3 regions of the Lactiplantibacillus sp. B652 genome follow, and region 1 is predicted to be linked to each of the others. Evidence: predicted binding sites of a transcription regulator. Region 1 holds the regulator's gene; each other region holds the start of a gene.
The links. The regulator Rex, encoded in region 1, represses fermentation and respiration genes when NADH is low (regulators of the CRP and FNR family bind a similar motif). The targets are predictions, from matches to a motif close to TTGTGAANTANTTCACAA.
Positions count from the first base shown of each region.

Region 2: the regulator Rex is predicted to act here: its motif matches at 1,335-1,352, upstream of MZO40_RS10670 (shikimate dehydrogenase).
Region 3: the regulator Rex is predicted to act here: its motif matches at 1,384-1,401, upstream of MZO40_RS13210 (class II fumarate hydratase).

Region 1 is NZ_JAMSKY010000010.1:56,726-60,015, reverse strand. It holds gene MZO40_RS12375 (CPBP family intramembrane glutamic endopeptidase) at 626-1,270, shown strand; gene MZO40_RS12370 (redox-sensing transcriptional repressor Rex) at 1,382-2,059, opposite strand; gene MZO40_RS12365 (ABC-F family ATP-binding cassette domain-containing protein) at 2,228-3,290, shown strand, end outside.
Region 2 is NZ_JAMSKY010000008.1:71,670-74,959, reverse strand. It holds gene MZO40_RS10680 (MFS transporter) at 1-279, shown strand, start outside; gene MZO40_RS10675 (LysR family transcriptional regulator) at 316-1,245, opposite strand; gene MZO40_RS10670 (shikimate dehydrogenase) at 1,382-2,266, shown strand; gene aroD (type I 3-dehydroquinate dehydratase) at 2,296-3,054, shown strand; gene MZO40_RS10660 (FAD:protein FMN transferase) at 3,096-3,290, shown strand, end outside.
Region 3 is NZ_JAMSKY010000011.1:86,391-89,680, forward strand. It holds gene MZO40_RS13210 (class II fumarate hydratase) at 1-1,340, opposite strand, end outside; gene MZO40_RS13215 (flagellar biosynthesis protein FlhB) at 1,794-2,033, opposite strand; gene citF (citrate lyase subunit alpha) at 3,284-3,290, opposite strand, start outside.

The DNA of each region.
Region 1 (3,290 bases):
ATCAGATTACTTGGATATGATTCACTAATTTCAACGGACACTAGTTTTGAATTTAGTCGATAAAATAGCCTTTGTTTATAATTCGAAACTTTGCTATCTCAAACGACTAAAGAAGATTCTGACAAGCTAAGTGAAGCTGTTTGTCAGGAACCTTAAAGCATTGGTAAAAAGTATTGCTATATGTTGGAGTCGGTCTGACAGTTAAAGTCAAAATGGCCCTGTACCAGGGAATCAACGACTAATCCAACAAAATGTTGGGGCCGCACATGTCTGCCTTTCGAATACCATCCCCGGCTGGAAGGTGTTTCTGACAATGCTCAGCGATGAAATTCCACTTAGCAAGCGTTGTGTGCTTGGTTAGTGGAAGACCAGTATTTAAGACGTGGTTTGTCGGCTTAAATCTGTGTCCATCGCGTTCCAGCGTTGTCAGAAATACCTTCCAGCCGGCGTAGGAAGCATCCACAACAGCAGGTTTACGCAAATTCGCACTGTTTCCAGCGGGTCTCAGCTGGCGGGCTTGAACTCAGAAAACACCATGATTTAATCATGATTCATGATAAATTAACGAACACAATGCGTGTGTTAATGAAAAAATCAAACAAACTTTCAAAAAGGACGTGAGCTGATGGTTAATCGCCGCCAATCAATCTTAATTCTGATTATTTATTTTATTGTTTATGCGCTACCAAGCGTCTTAGTGGCCGCCTTTCATCAACTGGGGTCCCAAGTCTTCTTGATTCAAACGGTCGACTACTTGGTCGGCGCACTGTTATTGCTGTGGCTAGCACGCCGAATGACAGCCAAAAACGCCGTTGAGCAGCAGCGCAGTAACTGGCTGGTCGCCATCCTATGGGGCCTGATTGGGCTCGTCCTAGTCATTGTCGGCCAAGTCCTGATTCTTAAAATAACTGCGATGTTGGGGCAATCGACGGCTTCCAACAATACGTCGACCCTACTCACCGTTGGGCAACAATACCCGGTATTTTTCTTAGCCATTATCGTGGGTGCCCCAATTATGGAAGAAATCGTCTTCCGCAAGGTCATCTTTGGCAACTTGAGTGCGGTGACCGGCAAAATCGGGGCCGCCTTGATTTCGAGCTTTCTCTTCAGCCTCGCCCACGCAGATGGTCATCTAATTCTCTACGCCTTCGTTGGATTGCTGTTCTGCTGGCTCTATCAACATACCGGCCGAATTCAGACTTCGATGACGTCTCATATTTTGATGAACGCTGCGGTCGTAGTACCGACGCTCTTGACTGCACTTCATTAGATTGCGTCGCTTATTCGTTCGTGGCATTAATTTAGACGTTCAAAAAAGCTTCTCCGAAAATTTATTTCAGAGAAGCTTTTTGGTATCATAATCTTGAGATGCATGCGCAGACTAATCTTCATCTTCGTCTGGTTCATCTTGACCGTTGTCACCCAATTGTTGACCATAATGTTCAATAAAGTAAATTAAGGTCTGTAATTCATTGGTTAAATCAACGTTTTGAACCCGCACTGTTTCTGGAACTGAGATCCGCAATGGGGTAAAGTTCATGATGCCTTTAACATTCGCATCAACTAACTCATCGGTAATCTTTTGAACAACCGTTGTTGGCACCGTTAAGATGGCAATTTCAATCTGTTGTTCGATCAATTGCTTTTTGAGTTCCGTCATTGGATAGACGGGAACCCCACTCTGGACCGTATTTGCAATGGCTTCATTAACATCAAAAGCCGCTGAGATCCGGACATTACTATTTTTATGGAAATTAAAATTCAACAGGGCGTGGCCTAAATTACCGACCCCAATCAGCGCGACGTTGGTTAGCGTGTCCTGATTTAGAATTTTTTTGAAAAATGCCAGCAGCGTTTCAACATCGTATCCATACCCGCGTTTACCGAGGGCCCCAAAATACGAAAAATCACGCCGAATCGTTGCTGAATCTACTTTAACCGCCTCGGACAATTCAGTTGACGATACCCGTTTCTTATCTGCGTCTAGTAAAATATTCAAATAGCGATAATAAATTGGTAATCGTTTTGCCGTTGCCCGTGGAATCTTTGTCTCTGCCATTCGGACGTTTCCTCCCAATCAAAAGTTTGTGAATTTGCTGACACTATTCTAGCATAACCTGTGACTTTGTGAAATAATAATTACTTATTATTCCGAATAATTGGGTCGAACCGTAACAATATGCTACAATTATCTCACGAATCAAATGTGAAAGGAGCTTAATAAAGCGTGATTTTACTACAAGTACAGCAAGTTATGCGGCGTTTTGGCGCCGATGTCTTGTTCGATAACGTACAAATGGACATCCAAGAACACGCCCGCGTTGCCTTAGTCGGCCGCAACGGTGCTGGTAAATCAACCTTACTTAAAATGATTGCCGGCGAGACCGTGCCTGACGAAGGCCAAATATCGATGCGCAAGGGTCTAACGATCGGTTACTTAGCTCAAGACCAAGGATTGGATAGTCAAAATACGATCTGGGAAGAAATGAGCAGCGTGTTTGCTGAACTACACGCCATTGAAAAGCGGATGCATGCGCTTGAAAATCAGCTCAGCGACCCCGCCATCATGAACGATGACCAGGCCTACCAACAAACCTTAAAAACTTACGACCAAGTTCAGACAGAATTTCAACAGAAAAATGGCTATGGCTACCAGGCCGAAATCCGTGGTGTCCTACACGGTTTTCAGTTCGATGCCGATGTTTATGACAAGTCGGTCACCGAACTTTCCGGTGGACAAAAAACTCAACTGGCCTTAGCAAAGCTACTACTAGAAAAGCGCGATTTACTGATTCTGGACGAACCGACCAACCACTTGGACGTTGAAACGTTGACGTGGCTGGAAAGTTACTTACAATCCTATGCTGGTGCCCTACTGATTGTCAGCCATGACCGCTACTTCCTAGACCGCGTCGTCAATGAAGTGTACGACCTGTCACATCACGAAATGGTACACTATACCGGGAACTACGACCAGTTTGTGCAAGAAAAGGCCGCTCGGATTCAAGCTCAGTGGAAACATTACGAAAAGCAACAAGCCGAGATTAGCAAGCTTGAAGACTTTGTCAACCGGAATATCGTGCGGGCATCGACGACCAAACGAGCTCAAGCGCGGCGGAAACAGTTGGCCAAGATGGACCGGATCGACCGTCCTGATAGTGATGAAAAAACGGCCCACTTCGGTTTTCACGCTGCGAAGCAAAGCGGCAACATCGTTTTGACCGTCAAGGATGCCGCAGTCGGTTACGACGGGCATATTCTGTCGGAACCGGATAACTTAAACGTTAAGA
Region 2 (3,290 bases), on a different contig from region 1:
GCTGGGGGTGTGCTCCAGTTAGCCACTTCAACGACCATTGGTTTCTTCCCGGACAGCAAAGGCTTGGCCACATCATTGGTCATGATTGCTTCCAGTGTTGCTAATTACGTCGTGTTATCTGCTGCCGCATATTTGACAAAGGTCACGGGAGCCAGTGCGCCAAGAATGATCATTCTAATGAACGTTGTGATTACACTAATCGGCGTCGGATTAGCCTTGATTGTTAAATATCGTGGACAATCATCGTCTGTCTCGACGGCCTCCAGTGTTGAAAACTAAGATTAAAATTGCGTCTTTGTCATGAGGACGCAATTTTTAGATTAATCGGTCCTCATCAGTGTAATGTTGCCAACAATAGCTACGTGCAAATTCCTGAAAACGGTGAACGGCTGGCGTGACGAATCCGCTACGGCGAACGATCAGATAAATCTGGTGATTAAGTGGCTGATCAACCAAGTGCTTGATGCAAACCTGACTAGGATTTAATAGCGGTAAATAAGGCATTAACGCGACGCCCAATTTGTACCGCACGAAACCCGCCATGGTGTGATCTTCTTCAACTTCGTATGCCACTTTAGGTTGAACGTGGGCGGCTGCCAGAATTTGATCAATTAATGGGCGTAACCCACTATTTTTTGAAAATTGAATCATCGGGTAAGCTGCTAAATCAGCGACGTGGAGTGAGTCGCTTTTGGCTAGTGGATGATCATTTGGCATCACGGCAACGATTTCTTGTTGGACTAGTGGAATAAAGTCAAAGAGGTGGGCCGTGAACTGGTCACCAAGCTTTCGGACGTTGGAGGCAAGCACGATATCATATTGTTCATCTGCTAATCCTTGTAGCAATCTCTGCGAGTTCCCTTGACCCAGTTCGAAGGTGATGGCTTGATTTCTGGGCTGGCTTTTAAAGTTAGACATTAATTCTGGCACTAATTGCTGGCCAAGCGTGTACGTAAACCCCAATTTGACGTGCCCAGTATCAGGATCCATCAGTTGCTTAACGAGTTCATTGCCTTGTGATAAATCATTTAAAGTAGCGGTAACGTACTTCAAATAGACGCCACCAATGGACGTTAACTTGATATTACGACCGTCAGCTTCGAACAGGGGGACGCCTAATTCATGTTCGAGCTTTTTGATCGCATAACTGAGTGAGGGCTGTGAAATACCAAGATTTTCCGCCGCTTTTGCCATATGTTGAGTTCGAGCCAACTCTTTGAAGAAAATTAAATGCCTTAAATTCATGGTTAGGACGCTCCTTTATTCATAGAAAAATTTGATGATTTAAACGAATCATCCATATTTATTATATTAAACTATTTTGCTAACATAACAAGTGAATTGAGTAACAAACCCGAAAATAAATTGAGGAGTGTTTTTTATGACAGAACGAATTGATGGACATACAATACTGATTGGCTTAATGGCATATCCGATTAGACATTCAATGTCACCAACCATGCACAACAATGCTTTTGCTAAATTAGGCTTAAACTATGCCTACTTAGCATTTGAAGTCACGAATGAGACGTTACCAAGTGCCATTGAATCAATCCGGACTCTAGACATGCGCGGCTCCAATATTTCAATGCCCAACAAGCAAAAAGTCATTCCACTGCTTGATAAGTTAGACCCAGCTGCCAAGATGGTAGGCGCGGTTAATACGATCGTTAATGATGATGGTGTGTTGACTGGATATACCACTGATGGCATTGGATTTATGAAAGCGCTAACTGATGAAGGGCTGGATATTCGTGGTCACAAGATGACATTGTCAGGTGCCGGTGGTGCTGGGACTGCCATCGCGGTTCAAGCGGCCTTAGACGGGGTCAAGGAAATGTCGATCTTTAATATGCACGATGCAACGTGGGCAAATGCGGAACGAAACGTTAAACTAATTAATGAACAGACGGATTGTCATGCAACCTTGCACTCACTCGAAGATCGTGATGATTTTAAGCAAGAAATTCAGAGTTCATATATTTACACCGATTCAACTGGGGTGGGTATGAAGCCACTTGAAGACAAGACGTTGGTTGATGATCCAAGTTGGTTCCGTCCAGACCAAATCGTGTTTGATACTGTCTACGCCCCACGAACAACGAAGCTGATGAAGGTTGCGCGTCAAGCTGGATTAAAGCACGTTTATAACGGGTTAGGCATGATGCTCGAACAAGGTGCCGCTGCGTTTAAACTGTGGACAGGCGAGGATATGCCAGTTGATTATATCCACCAAATTCTATTTAGTGATGATGACGCTAAATAATAAGTTATTGATAACAGGAGGTGCGCGAGATGCAACCAGTCATTAAATTACGAAACATCGAATTAGGCACTGGCCGTCCCAAAATCGCGGTGCCCATCACGGGTAAGACGGTCGCGGATATTCTGAGTGCAGTTGATCCGATTAAGGCCGCTAAGCCGGACTTAGTTGAATGGCGCATTGATTTCTTTGACGGCGTCACGGATGCCGCTAAGTTACAGGATGCCGGCCAACAACTGCGAAACGCATTAGGCGATATTGCCTTGCTGACGACGTTTCGGACGAAGGGTGAAGGCGGTGAATTGGCCTTAGCCGACGCTGACTACTTCAAGGTGTGCCAAGCGGTGATCGCTGGGAAGTTCACCGATGCGTTGGATGTTGAACGTTATCATGAAGAAAAGGACGTTAAGCAGTTGGTCGCGCAAGCTCAGGCTGCTAACGTCGTTGTCATCATGAGTAATCATGATTTCGACAAGACACCAAGTGCTGCGGAGATCGTCAAACGGTTGACCAGCATGGTGGACTATGGTGCGGATGTCGCTAAGATGGCTGTCATGCCACAATCCGCTGAAGATGTGTTGACACTACTGAGCGCCACCAATATCGCCCATCAATCGTTGTCACGACCTGTGATTACGATGTCGATGGGTGACTTAGGCAAAGTTTCACGGATCGCGGGCGAAGCCTTTGGATCGTGTCTCTCATTTGCCACGGTCGGTGCCGCTTCAGCGCCGGGTCAGATTGCCTTAGCGCACCTACGACCAGAACTAGAAGACTTGAAATTGAATTAAGCGATTAAATAAACTAACGATGAACAAGTGGGGTCAGCAGGATGATGGAAACGCATAAGAAATATGTCTCGCAATTTACGATGATGGGTACCGTTATCTCGCTGACCCTCTTTGAACCGAATCAAACGGCGGTTGAGGCCGTCTATGATTACTTGCAACGGATGGATGAGGCCTTTTCGGTCAACCGTCCTGACTCGGAAGTGGCCGCGATCAATCGCTATGCCGGGATTCATCCG
Region 3 (3,290 bases), on a different contig from region 1:
TCGAATTGTTCCGCTGTAACTTTACCAGACTTGATGGCCGCTTCACGCAAGGTCGTGCCTGCTTTTTCAGCTTGTTGGGCAATCACCGCACTGTCATGGTAACCAATGTGTGGTGACAACGCCGTCACAGTCATCAAGGAACGGTCCACTAATTCAGCCATCCGGTCTTCGTTGATCGTCAAACCTGCAATCATCCGGTCTGCAAAACCAGTGATCGTACCGGCTAATAATTCGGCGGATTCCAAGAAGGCGTCAATCAGCACGGTCTTGTAAACGTTCATTTCAAAGTTACCTTGACTAGATGCTAAGTCCACGACCACGTCATTCCCCATGACCCGGACCGCTGCCATGGTGATGGCTTCGGCTTGAGTCGGGTTGACCTTCCCAGGCATGATCGATGAACCTGGTTCGTTAGCTGGAATGTTCAATTCGTCATATCCAGCCCGTGGGCCACTAGCGAGGAACCGCACGTCGTTGGCGATCTTCATCAAATCAGCCGCTAACGTCTTGATGGCACCATGGACCACGTTCAAACCAGAGTGATGGGCCAAGCCATAGAACTTATTGGAGTCAGCCGTAAATTCAATGCCGTACAGTTTACTCATGGCAGCGGCAATATTTTCAGCAAAATGTGGCGCCGCATTCAGCCCAGTTCCGACAGCCGTACCACCCATGGCCAGTTCGCCCAAGGTTGGGTTCAATTGTTTCAAGTAAGCAATGTCATGTTCGATAGCACTTGCCCAGCCACTGACTTCTTGGCCAAATGTTAATGGCGTCGCGTCTTGTAAATGGGTACGGCCAATCTTAACAACGCGCCAGTACTTCTTTTGTTTAGCTTTTAATTCATCTAATAAGTGTTCGGCAGCTGCAATCAATTTATCGACAGCCACGGCAGCCGTGATGTTCATGGCCGTTGGGAAAATGTCGTTCGAACTTTGACCATGGTTAACGTCGTCATTTGGCAAAATTTCAACGTCTGGGTTGAGTTTGCCGGCCATATGGGCCACAACTTCGTTCACGTTCATGTTGGTTTGAGTTCCTGAACCAGTTTGATAAACAACTAACGGAAAGTCCTTCCGTAAGTCTTCATCGTCTAACGCCAACAGTTTATCAATGGCGGCTACGATCAAATCAGCCTTCTCGGCGGTCATTGCTTCAACTTCCTTGTTCGCAATGGCAGCGGCCCGTTTGATTTGCAAGAGTGCCCGGATAATTTCTAATGGCATCTTCGTACCAGTTGGGAAATTATGGCGACTCCGTTCAGTTTGGGCTCCCCACAGCGCGGTGGCTGGAATTTTAACTTCGCCTAAAGTATCTGATTCTACACGATATTCTGTCATGTTAATAACCTCCAATTAATGTGTTGGTAAGCGCTTACTAAATGTGTGAAAAAAATAACATTCAATTTATAAATTAAGTTTAGCGCCTCCAGAAGACTATAGTCAAACATCGATTTAGTTATAAATTTTAGTTATGAGGTTGATGTGGCAGTGGTTTGTCATCTACAACTTGCAACAATCGCGTTCACGATAAAAATGTTTATTTTTTCACATGTTGCGATTTATCTCTGTTGATTAATTTTAATTGTAATCGGCACTTTCTTACCCTTTTCATAGTCCAAAATCGACAAGAAATCACATCGGCTGAGCAACAGCGCTTCTGACTGCATGACCGAACCATGTCAAAAAAAGAGGCATCGCAAACCAAGACAAAAAGCACCCCCTACTACTAATCACAATTAGCCGAGATGTTTTTGACAAAGACAGTCTGAATATGCCCACCTAACACCAATCTTAGCGATTCAACCATAATCCAAGCACTAAAAGGACAATCATGATGCCTAAAATTTTGGCGTGGTTCCAATATTTGAATAGTAAGTCAATAATTGCGACCACCACGAATACAATCAGCACTGCCATAAAATACAGCCAGACATTACCATTAACACTAACCGTCACAACAAAACCAATCACGGCCAGCCATGGTAAGTATTTATCGATAAATAGCTTAAAATTTGGAAATTGATCCATCATTATTCACTCACATCACCTTATCATTCGCTACACGCGTTGCGCTTGTTATTATTCGGCATTATAGATGATTAAATCATGCCAGTTAGTTGGTTTGTTGTTCGTCAGCCGGTGCGCGTCTTAGTCCGACCTCCGAGGCTGGCTGACAACGCTGGAACAGGGCGGACATCGATTTGAACTTACGCAGAACCCCACTGCGCAATTTCAAATACGAGTCTTCTTCTAGCCCGGGAAGACCACCCGGACAAGAAGAACTTCGCCCTTGAGCATTGTCAGCCAGCCTCTCCAGTCGGGAAGCCGCTCGAATGGCGGATGAACGGCCACCTATCCGGGTGCAACTGACCACTGAATGTTAGAAAACAGGTCCTTCAAATAAACTCTTAATCAGCTGATTTATCGCACGTAAATCCTGTGAAGACGACCTAAAGATTACGGATAAGTATTACTGGTAACTAGCTTTAAAATTTACCGATAGTACTGCCTTTCATCTGGGACTCAAGGTTTGTAATCACAGTCGACTGAAATAACGCTTAGTGATGCTATTGGTTTATAACATTCAAATACAAGTTAGGATAACTTAGTGAAAATCAGTAGCTCACCTTACAGTTTGAATGCTCAAAATAACCGTATGTTAAGAATCAATGACCAATCCATCAAAAAGTTGGGCCCGCACATGTCTGCCTTTCGAATACCATCCCGGCTGGAAGGTATTCTGGGCAAGGCCCAGTGATTCCCAGAGTGTGAGGTTCAGACGGGTTGGGACTGAGGATTAGCCTAGCTAGAACGTTAAGCGGCGAACTTCCGCTTGGCGTTCTGGCGTAGCTAACCGGAAGTCCCAGTCTGACCAGAACACGTTTCATCCATATCGCGGGCAACGTGAAAGACCAGTATTTAAGACGTGGGCTTCGGCTTAAATCTGTGTCCACTACGTTACGGCCATTGACCAGAATGCCTGGAAGCCGGACTAGGACGTAGCAATCACAGCAAGTTTACGGTAACTCGCACTATTCCCAGCGGGTCTCAGCTGGTAGCTCTTGAACTTAAAAACTGGCATGATTTAATCATCTTTAATACTAAATAACAATAGGTACAACTCGCAACTATTTATATTGTACTACATATTTCGTCGCTTTTAGGCTCACATTGGACATAATTGCCATCGAACGCCCCTGCTCAACTCAGATTGATTCGCCTTAAATAAAAATGACCCAACTGGCAATTTACCAGCAAGGTCATTATTAATCAGTATTAGGTTAGTCC